DNA from 3 places in the Shewanella sp. cp20 genome. Region 2 is predicted to be linked to each of the others. Evidence: predicted binding sites of a transcription regulator. Region 2 holds the regulator's gene; each other region holds the start of a gene.
What was found. Region 2 encodes sigma-54, which starts transcription at its own class of promoters, with help from an activator protein. Its sites were predicted from a motif close to GTTGGCACGNNNNTNGNNT; they were not measured.

Region 1: a site for sigma-54 is predicted at 1,667-1,685, ahead of DB48_RS11505 (YggN family protein). Genes of this name have one in related genera too.
Region 3: a site for sigma-54 is predicted at 1,696-1,714, ahead of flhA (flagellar biosynthesis protein FlhA). Genes of this name have one in related genera too.

The regions. Positions count from the first base shown of each region.
Region 1 is NZ_JPII01000029.1:80,668-83,925, reverse strand. Features, by position in the region: gene DB48_RS11510 (LysR family transcriptional regulator) at 1-415, opposite strand, end outside; gene DB48_RS11505 (YggN family protein) at 761-1,591, opposite strand; gene glsB (glutaminase B) at 1,920-2,843, opposite strand; gene DB48_RS11495 (YggL family protein) at 2,834-3,157, opposite strand; gene trmB (tRNA (guanosine(46)-N7)-methyltransferase TrmB) at 3,189-3,258, opposite strand, start outside.
Region 2 is NZ_JPII01000026.1:4,327-7,584, forward strand. Features, by position in the region: gene rapZ (RNase adapter RapZ) at 1-437, opposite strand, end outside; gene ptsN (PTS IIA-like nitrogen regulatory protein PtsN) at 434-877, opposite strand; gene hpf (ribosome hibernation promoting factor) at 880-1,167, opposite strand; gene DB48_RS08850 (RNA polymerase factor sigma-54) at 1,198-2,685, opposite strand; gene lptB (LPS export ABC transporter ATP-binding protein) at 2,819-3,258, opposite strand, start outside.
Region 3 is NZ_JPII01000030.1:87,360-90,617, reverse strand. Features, by position in the region: gene flhA (flagellar biosynthesis protein FlhA) at 1-1,658, opposite strand, end outside; gene flhB (flagellar biosynthesis protein FlhB) at 1,810-2,943, opposite strand; gene fliR (flagellar biosynthetic protein FliR) at 2,943-3,258, opposite strand, start outside.

The DNA of each region.
Region 1 (3,258 bases), on a different contig from region 2:
CTTCGCTGACCACATCGACCTTATGATCCAACAGGCTTACCTGTAGCTCCAGCTCGGGATGTCTGGCCATAAAATCGGGCAAGGCAGGAATGATGTGCATGGTACCGAAAGATTGGGAGATCCCCACCTTGAGCACACCGCGTGTGGCATCGTTAAGATTGTGCACGCTGGCAACCGCCTGGTCAGCATCGCGCAGCAACTCTTCACCCTGGGCATAAAGTAGCTGTCCGGCTTCGGTTAAACTCAGACTCCGAGTGGTACGCTGTATCAGCTGAACACCTAATTTATGCTCAAGATCGGCAACTTGAGTACTGACCTTTGATTTAGAAATCCCCAATTTTCGCGCAGCAGAGCTAAAACTCCCGGCACGAGCAACATGAGTAAAAATTGCAATAGGTTCTAAAAGTTCTAACATTTAAATAGCCTTAAGGTGTATGCGACCCTATAAATACCAATTATAAATCATAGAGATACCTCCTGACTTCGAAGTTATCCCCTTGACTATGCAGATTATTTTAAGAGTAGAGTCAGACTGTTAGCCATTTCGTTATCGAAATTTCGCCAGCATTGTTATTATTTTTTACAAGTATACCAAAGATTTGCTCTTTGATTCTAATACCTATTTTCTAGCCACTATACACCCAGTTAGGAGTGGAGGAAAAGTCATAAGAATAGCGGGCCCAGAATAAAAAAAGCCCTGCACCCAAGGTAAGTGCAGGGAAATGTGGATGTTGCTTTGCCAGAGGAAATTGTTTGCGACTTATTCGCGCAGGGTTTGCTGCTTAGCACTAACCAGTGGATAGTCGCGCAGCGCCGGGACTTCACTACGCATCTGAGACTCTAAGGCAACCAGTTGCTGGAAGTTGTCACACAGCTTGTCGGCGCGCGCTTCAAGATCCGTTGCCTGCTGTTCAATCTGGGCTTCGATATCGTCGCCCACCTTGTCCATCTTGGCCGAGAAGGCGTTCATCTTCTCTTCGAAGCTCTCACCGTCACCCTTCATCATCTCGCTACCCAGGGTCATCATCATGCTACCGATAGAGCTCTGCACCAACTGCTCCATCTCCTGCTCAAACTCTTTACCGAAGGTATCTTCGATAGAAGATTCGGTCGCACCCAGGTAAAACTTGTCGCCATTCTGATAGGCAACCGTGTCGATACGCTGAGACAGGCCGTCCATCATCTCGTCAATTTTAGCGCCAGCGGCGTCGCCTAACAGAGGGGTGAGCGCCATGCTGACCGCGGTAGAGGCGATATCGACGGCGTCATGCACCACGTCGATCACCTCGGGCAGCTGCTTAGACACCTCACCTGCATATTGGTTAACTAAGGCCTGCTGCTTATCGTTAAGCTCAACCTTGTCACCGTTAACGTAAAGACGACCAAGTTCGATGCGATACACCTCTTTCTTGGCTTCACTGACCACCAGCTTGCTCGGCTCTACCGAGACATCATAGTTAAGGCTGACCTCGCACTGCTTGTCATCTCTGCCGAACGAGATGTGGTTGTCCTTATCCTCACCGGCCCAGGCGGCACTGGTGGTGGCAAGTACGAAAGCGGTCAGTCCAAGAGATGCAGTCAATTTCTTCATATTCTTAATCCTTAAGTCATTGAAAATCACATGATGTGAAGCTTAAGGTGCACCATGTGTCATTGAGAGCAAACAATACAGGTATCGTGCCAATTTTAACTAATTAAATATAATCAATAGATTAGGTAAACTTTGCGTTATAAGATAAAACCTGCCAGTCGGCAAGGAACTCAGAAAAGTAAAGCCTTCTGCCAGTTTTTAGTAAATTTCACCATCGATGGAATGGCGGCTAATAGAAGACGGGAAAGGGAAAAAAGAAAAGGGAAAAAAAGAACCTGCCGAAGAGTGAAAAGCTTGAATCAAAAGAGCGCCTCGGATAGGCGCTCTATTAGAAGATAGAGCGGCCCAGGGCTTGGGAGAGTCGCTCCAGCGCGGCAGTGCCCGCCAGGGAGTTACCGTTCTTATCGAGTTCGGGCGACCAGACACAGATGCTCATGTCCCCAGGAATCACGGCGATGATACCGCCGCCCACACCACTCTTGCCCGGCATGCCCACACGATAGGCAAATTCACCTGCACCATCGTACAGCCCAGATGTCGCCAGCAGCGCGTTAAGCTTACGTGTCTGTGTCGGGGAGACCACCTGCTGCCCAGAAAGGCTCTGGCCCCGATTGGCCAGATAGAGCATGGCCCTTGAGAGATCGGCGCAGCTCATCTTAAGCGCGCAGTAGTGAAAGTAGTTTTTCAGTACCTTATCGACATCGTTGTTAAAGTTGCCGAACGACTTCATCAAATAGGCTATCGCCGCATTGCGGGCACTATGCTCATATTCCGAGGCCGCGACACGCTTGTCATAAATCACATGGGGATCGGCGCTCAGCTTTCTGACCACCTCGAGCATATGATGCTTGGGCGCACCGAGACGACTCTGCAGCAGGTCGGCGATGATCAGGGCACCGGCGTTGATAAAGGGGTTTCTCGGCACCCCGCGCTCGAGCTCAATCTGCACCAGGGAGTTAAATGACTGCCCCGATGGCTCCTTGCCGACACGCGACCAGATCTCAGCCTCCTCATACAGAGTCAGGGCGACTGTGAGGCTAAAGACCTTGGAGATACTCTGGATCGAAAAGGGCTCGAGATAGTCTCCAGCCCCTATGGTTTGACCGTCTACTGTGGTCACGGCGATCCCAAGCTTAGTGGAATCGACCTCCGCCAGGGCAGGAATATAGTCGGCGACCTTGCCCTTTCCCAGCAGAGGACGCACCTGCTCGATAATGGTCTCGAGCAGGTCCTTATGTGGCTTTAGTTCCACCAGATGTCGTACAGCTCGCTAACCACAACATCTTTAGCCGGCTGCTTCTTCCAGAAGTCACTCACGGCTTGTCGGTCTTCTTCGGTGCACTTGCCAATGGTTTGAGTGGCAATGATGCCCTCCCACTCTTTATGACCGCCACCGTGGAAGCCCAGCTTTCGCTCTTCGATCACCTGGTCGATAAACTGGTCGACGATAGCATCGATCTGCTCTTCGGTTACCGAATCATCGAAGGTCCAATTCACATCGAAGCCGAACTCTTGAAACTCATCAATGCGTAACTTTTTACGTAAACGACGACTACGTGTTGCCATGTGTATTCCCTCTTTTATATAGAAATAAAGCTTACTCGGTACGCTCGAACATCAGATCCCAGACGCCATGTCCCAGACGATGACCCCTGGCCTCAAACTTG
Region 2 (3,258 bases):
TCGCTTAGCTCATAGATGTTGAGGTTGGAGGTATCTATGTAGTGATCCACCAGTTTAGCGATGGGATCCAGTAACTTACCTTCGAGCTGTATCGCCTCCTTGAGGGAGACCTTAGAGCGTGACAGCGGGTGTAGTCTGCGGGTCTCGCTATAGCGCTTGAGCAGCACACTGTCGCTGGAGTTGAGGAAGAAACTTAAGATTTCGGTATCTTTGGGAAGCTTGGCCAGCTGCTTTTCCAGCTGGATCTCTTCGCTCGGCATATTACGCACGTCGACACTGATGGCCACGAGATCGTTGCGTCCCTTGAGCTGCTCTAGCAGGGATTCCATCATCTGCAATGGCAGATTATCGACACAGTAATAGCCTAGATCTTCTAAGACCCTAAGCGCGACGGATTTTCCCGATCCTGAGCGTCCTGATACCAAAACCAATTTCATTGGGTGATCACCTGATAGAGTTCGGATTCATCTTGGGTCTTTCTTAGCTGCTTAATGATCGCCTTATCATTGAGCTTCTCGGCCATGGCGGCCAGGGTGCTAAGATGTTGCTCGCATTGATCTGCGGGCACTAATAATGCAAAAAGGATATCGACGGGCTGATTGTCAATGGCATCGAATGCGATTGGTTCAGCACATTTAACCAGTACGGCCACGGGTTGATCTATGTTGGTCAGCCGCCCGTGAGGAATCGCGATACCATTGCCTATACCTGTGCTGCCCATTTTCTCTCGAGCCAGAAGGCTTTCAAAAATTTCTTGAGAGGAGAGGGTAGGGTACTGGACAGCGGCTAAGTCGCTGATAAGCTCCAGTACCTTTTTCTTACTGCCCGGAGTGGCGCAGGTGGTGCACTCCGGCCGCAGGATGGTACTCAGTTCCATCGTTAATGTTTAGTAAGCTTCTCTTTGTGTTTAATGACCTGACGATCGAGTTTGTCAATCAGGGAGTCTATCGCGGCATACATGTCCGCATGTTCGGATGTTGCGAACACTTCTCCGCCGCGGAGATGTAACTTTGCCTCAACCTTCTGTTGCAACTTTTCGACATTTAATACAACGTGCACATTATTGATCTGATCGAAATGACGTTCAAGCTTTGTGAATTTCTCTTCGATGTAGCTTCGTAGAGATTGGGTGATCTCGATATGGTGCCCAGTCAGGTTTATTTGCATAAAGATAGTCCTCCAGTTTCCAGGTTTGTTTTATAAGCTCTTGCGCTGATTCGACGGCGGTATCAGCATCGCTTCGCGATACTTGGCAATGGTGCGTCTAGCTACCTTGATACCCTGTTCGGCCAAGAGTTGAGCCATCTTGCTGTCGCTCAATGGCTTTTTCTGGTTTTCCGCAGCAACCAGCTTCTTGATGAAGGCGCGTATTGCTGTTGAAGAGCACTCTCCGCCATCGTCGGTACCGACGTGACTGGAGAAGAAGTATTTGAGTTCGAAGATCCCTCTCGGGGTATGCATATATTTTTGTGTGGTCACACGCGAGATGGTGGACTCGTGCATCTCCACCGCCTCGGCAATGTCGTTCAGTACCATGGGCTTCATCGCCTCTTCGCCAAATTCGAAGAAGCCTTGTTGGAAGTCGACGATACAGTTGGTCACCTTGAGCAGGGTCTCGTTGCGGCTCTCCAGGCTCTTGAGGAACCATTTGGCTTCCTGCAGGTGGCCACGAATAAACTGGCCATCAGCCTGGCTCTTGGTGCTGCGCGCCATGGCGGCATACTGCTGATTGACGTTGATCTTGGGCATGCTGTCGGGATTGAGCTCGACCACCCAGCGTCCCTTCTTCTTGGTGACAGTCACATCCGGGATCACATACTCGTCGCGGCTGGCGGTGATGGCGAGGCCGGGACGGGGGTTGAGTGTCTGGATCAGGGCGATGGCATCTCTTAGGTCATCTTCTTTGAGTTTGGTCTTGCGCATCAGCAGACGGAAGTCGCGGCCGGCGATGAGATCCAGATGTTCCTTGATCAGCATGCGGGCATTGGCGATATGCGGCGTGTCGTCGCTGTATTGGGCGAGCTGAATCGTCAGGCATTCGCTGAGATCCCTTGCCGCCACGCCGATGGGATCGAAGTGTTGTACCCGCTTGAGAACAGCCTCGACCTCGTCGAGTTCGATCTCAGGATCGCCCATGGCCTCGAGAATATCTTCACAGGTCTGGGTCAGGTAACCACGCTCGTCGATGGCATCTATGATGGCGGTGGCGATGGCCAGATCGTTATCGGAAAAGGGGGTCAGGTTCTTCTGCCATTCAAGGTGTTCATACAGGCCTTCGCTGGTTTCACCCTGAAAAGGCATGTCGTCGTCACGCATGGCGCCCGAGCTGGAGTTGGGCGAGGCGGTATAGACCTCGTCCCAGGTGGTATCGACCGGTAGCTCGTCTGGCATGGAGTCCTGGGTCAGGGCGTCAGAGGTCTCGACACCTGAATTATCCTGGCTCGAATCCAGCTCTATCTTGTCGTCGTACTTGGTGTCGAAGTTGTCGCTGACGGCATCATCTTGCAGCTCGACGTTGGCGCTCTCCTGCTCTTCGTCCAACTCCAGTAGCGGGTTAGATTCTAATGCCTGCTGGATCTCCTGCTGCAACTCTAATGACGACAACTGCAACAGACGAATGGCCTGTTGTAGCTGGGGCGTCATGGTGAGATGCTGACCCATTTTGAGCTGAAGTGACGCTTTCATCGTACTGCTATTCCCTTGTTTCTAATTATAAAATGAGAAAGCTCTGGCTATATGTGCCGGACAAATATATCGAATAGTCGCTAAGGCCACAATCTAAGATAGGTTTTTCTGTGTGGCCCCGTTATAAGATTAACTATAGCTTGAATTGTTCACCTAAGTACACTGCTCGTACTTGCTGGTTGTCTAAGATTTCGGCGGGTGTGCCTTCGGCGATCAGATTACCATGGCTGACGATATAGGCTTTCTCACAGACATCTAGTGTTTCGCGCACATTATGGTCGGTGATCAACACCCCCAGGCCACGATTCTTGAGCTGTTCGATGATCTTCTTGATGTCGATGACCGAGATGGGATCGACCCCGGCGAAAGGCTCGTCGAGAAGAATAAATTTAGGGTTGGCGGCCAGCGCCCTGGCGATCTCTACTCGGCGACGTTCACCGCCAGAGAGTGCCATGCCGTGGCTGTCACGGATGTGGGTGATATGGAACTCTTCCAGCAGGTGTTCCAGTTCCTCTTCGCGGCCGTCGTTGTTCAGGTCGCTGCGGGTCTGCAGCACGGCCATGATGTTGTCGC
Region 3 (3,258 bases), on a different contig from region 2:
ACGCCTTCATTAAGCAGGTTCTGCATCACCTTGACCACAGTGCCCAGCGGCAAGACATCGGGAATAAAGCCGCTGACCAGCTTAGGCGAATGCTTGGCCAGCATATCCATCAGCTGCTGCACCTCTTCGTAACCCAGCAGCTTAGAGGCGTTGTTGGTCAATAACTGACTCAGGTGAGTGGCCACTACCGTGGCGGCATCAACGACCGTATAGCCTAAGGTCTGAGCGTGTTCTCTTAGCTCGGGTGCTATCCATACCGCCTCGAGTCCGAAGGCCGGGTCTGTGGTCTCTACACCATCCAGCTTGCCGTAGACCTGGCCAGGGTTGATGGCCAGCTCACAATCGTGACGAATATCCGCCTCGCCGGAGGCCACTCCCATCAGCGAGATGCGATAGGTGTTTGGCGCAAGGTCTAAGTTATCGCGAATATGCACCGCGGGTACCAGGAAGCCCAGCTCCTGAGACAGCTTCTTACGCACGCCCTTGATGCGGCCGAGTAGCTCACCACCCTGGCCCTTGTCCACCAGAGGGATCAGACGATAGCCCACCTCCAGGCCTATGGTATCGACCTGCTGCACATCATCCCAGCTAAGCTCTTTGGGCTTGGCATCACCCGGGGTTGCCGGCGAGGTCTTGGCGATCTCCAGGGCACGCTGCCTATCGAGATCTTTCTTACGATGCAGAAAATAGGCGCCCGCTGCGGTAATGATGCCGAAGGTTAAGAAGGCAAAATGGGGCATACCAGGCACGATACCCATGATCAGCAGCACGCCGGCGGCGATGGCCAGTGATTTGGGATTGTCGAACATCTGACTCATCACCATCTGACCCATGTCGCCAGATTCGTTTTGACGAGTCACCATCAAGGCCGCGGCGATGGAGAGCAAGAGGCCAGGGATCTGCGCCACCAAGCCATCACCGATAGTCAGCAGGGTGTAGATCTCGACCGCAGAGGAGAAGTCCAGGCCGTGCTGCGCCATACCTATGACGAAACCACCCAGGATGTTGATCACCAGAATCATGATACCCGCGATGGCATCCCCTTTTACAAACTTAGAGGCACCGTCCATCGCGCCGTAGAAGTCGGCTTCCTTGGTCACTTCGGCGCGGCGAATACGCGCCTGATCTTGGTTGAGGACCCCGGCGTTAAGGTCGGCATCGATAGCCATCTGCTTACCAGGCATGGCATCCAGGGTAAAGCGGGCACTCACCTCTGAGATACGTCCTGCACCCTTGGTCACCACGGCGAAGTTAATGATGATCAGGATAAGAAACACCACCAGACCCACGGCATAGTTACCGCCAATCACCACTGAGCCGAAGGCCTCGATCACCTTACCCGCGGCATCACCACCGTTATGCCCCTCGAGCAGTACGATACGGGTCGAGGCGACGTTAAGCGCCAAACGCAGCAGGGTGGCGACAAGCAGAACCGTTGGGAAAGCGGCAAAGTCTAAGGGTCGGTCGGTATAGATGGCGACCAGCAGGACGACCAGCGCTAGGGCGATATTAAAGGAGAACAGGATATCCAGCAGAAAGGCCGGCATGGGCAAGACGATCATCGCCAGCGCCGCAAGTACCAAGATAGGTGTGCCTATCCCTTTAAAGTTGGCGGGTTTTACCTGTTTTAGTTGACCTAAGCTTGCTTTCAAATCCATCAATCTAGCGCCTGAACTTTGACATCTAGCTAGGATTCAGCAAAAAGTACGCCAACTTAAGGCGCTCTCGGCGAGCTTGAACACAAGTGAATAACATTCGCTCAAACAACAGACCATGCTATGAGCAGCAAGGCGAGAACCTTCGTGAACTTTAGTACTTTAACTCGTCGGGGATAGGCTGATTGACTGGGATAGGCGTTGGCCGCTTACCGCCTTTTTGCTGATACTGACGCAGCTGGAAGACATAGGCCAGTACCTGTGCAACTGCAGTAAACAGGCCCTCGGGGATCTCCTGATCTATCTTGGTGGTGTGATAGATGGCCCTTGCCAGTGGCGGCGCAGAGACGATGGCCACGTCATGTTCACGGGCGATCTCACGGATCTTAAAGGCCACATCATCCACCCCTTTGGCGAGCACATAGGGCGCGGCGGCCTTGGTCACATCATATTTTACCGCCACCGCATAGTGCTCGGGGTTGACCACAATCACGTCGGCATTGGGCACCTCGGCCATCATGCGCCGCTGAGCCATCTCACGCTGCATCTGACGCACTCTGCCCTTCACCTCGGGCTGGCCCTCGGTATCTTTATACTCGTCCTTGATCTCCTGCTTGGTCATCCGCAGCTGTTTGTTGTGGTTCCAGATCTGAAACGGCACGTCGATAACCACAATAATCACGGTAGAGGAGCAAAGCACGATAAACATCCACACCAGTAGATCCAGCGCGTTATAGACGTTGCCCGGCAGGTGCCCCTGGGACAGGGTAAGAATATCGGTAAAGTAGTAGCTCAACAGCAGATAGGCCATCAGGGCCACCACGGAGAACTTGGCGATCCCCTTAGTCAGCTCCACCAAAGCCTGCACCCCAAACATGCGCTTAAAGCCACTGATGGGATTCATCTTGTTGCCCTTAGGCATGAAAGCCTTGGCCGAGAAGGTGATGCCGCCGAGCACAACATTCCCTAGGAAGGCGACAAAGGCAAGAAACAGCACGAAGCTGGCCATAGGGATCGCCAGCTCGCTGAAGACCATCATCCAGATGTTGAACATACTATTGGTGTCGTAGATCTCCGGCCTGCTCATGGTAAACAGATTCGTCATCACGCTCATCAATGACTGCCCCAGGCTCGGCCCAATAACGGCAAAGCCCACGGCCGCCGACATCAGCACGGCAGAGGTGCCCAGCTCCTTAGATCGGGCGACCTGCCCCTTCTCTCGCGCCTGTTCGCGTCGCCTGGGGGTCGCCTCTTCGGTCTTCTCCTGACTGGTATCGTTATCGGCCATCAGAAACTCCCAGCCGTACTACATTGCAGCTGCACCAGATCGCACAGCAGCAACTGGGCCGAACGCCAGACCTCGTCGAAATGCGCCATGATAGGCGTCAGGGTCAACCAGAGAATAATCAAACCACTCACCATGGTCACGGGAAAACCGATGGCGAAGATGTTAAGTTGCGGCGAGGCGCGGGTCATCACGCCAAAAGAGAGGTTGATCAGCAAGAGCGCAACGATCGCCGAGATAGACATGGTCAGCGCCGCGCCGAACATATAGGCGCCCCACTCTGCCAGGCGTCGATAGCTGGCGATACTGATCCCCTGC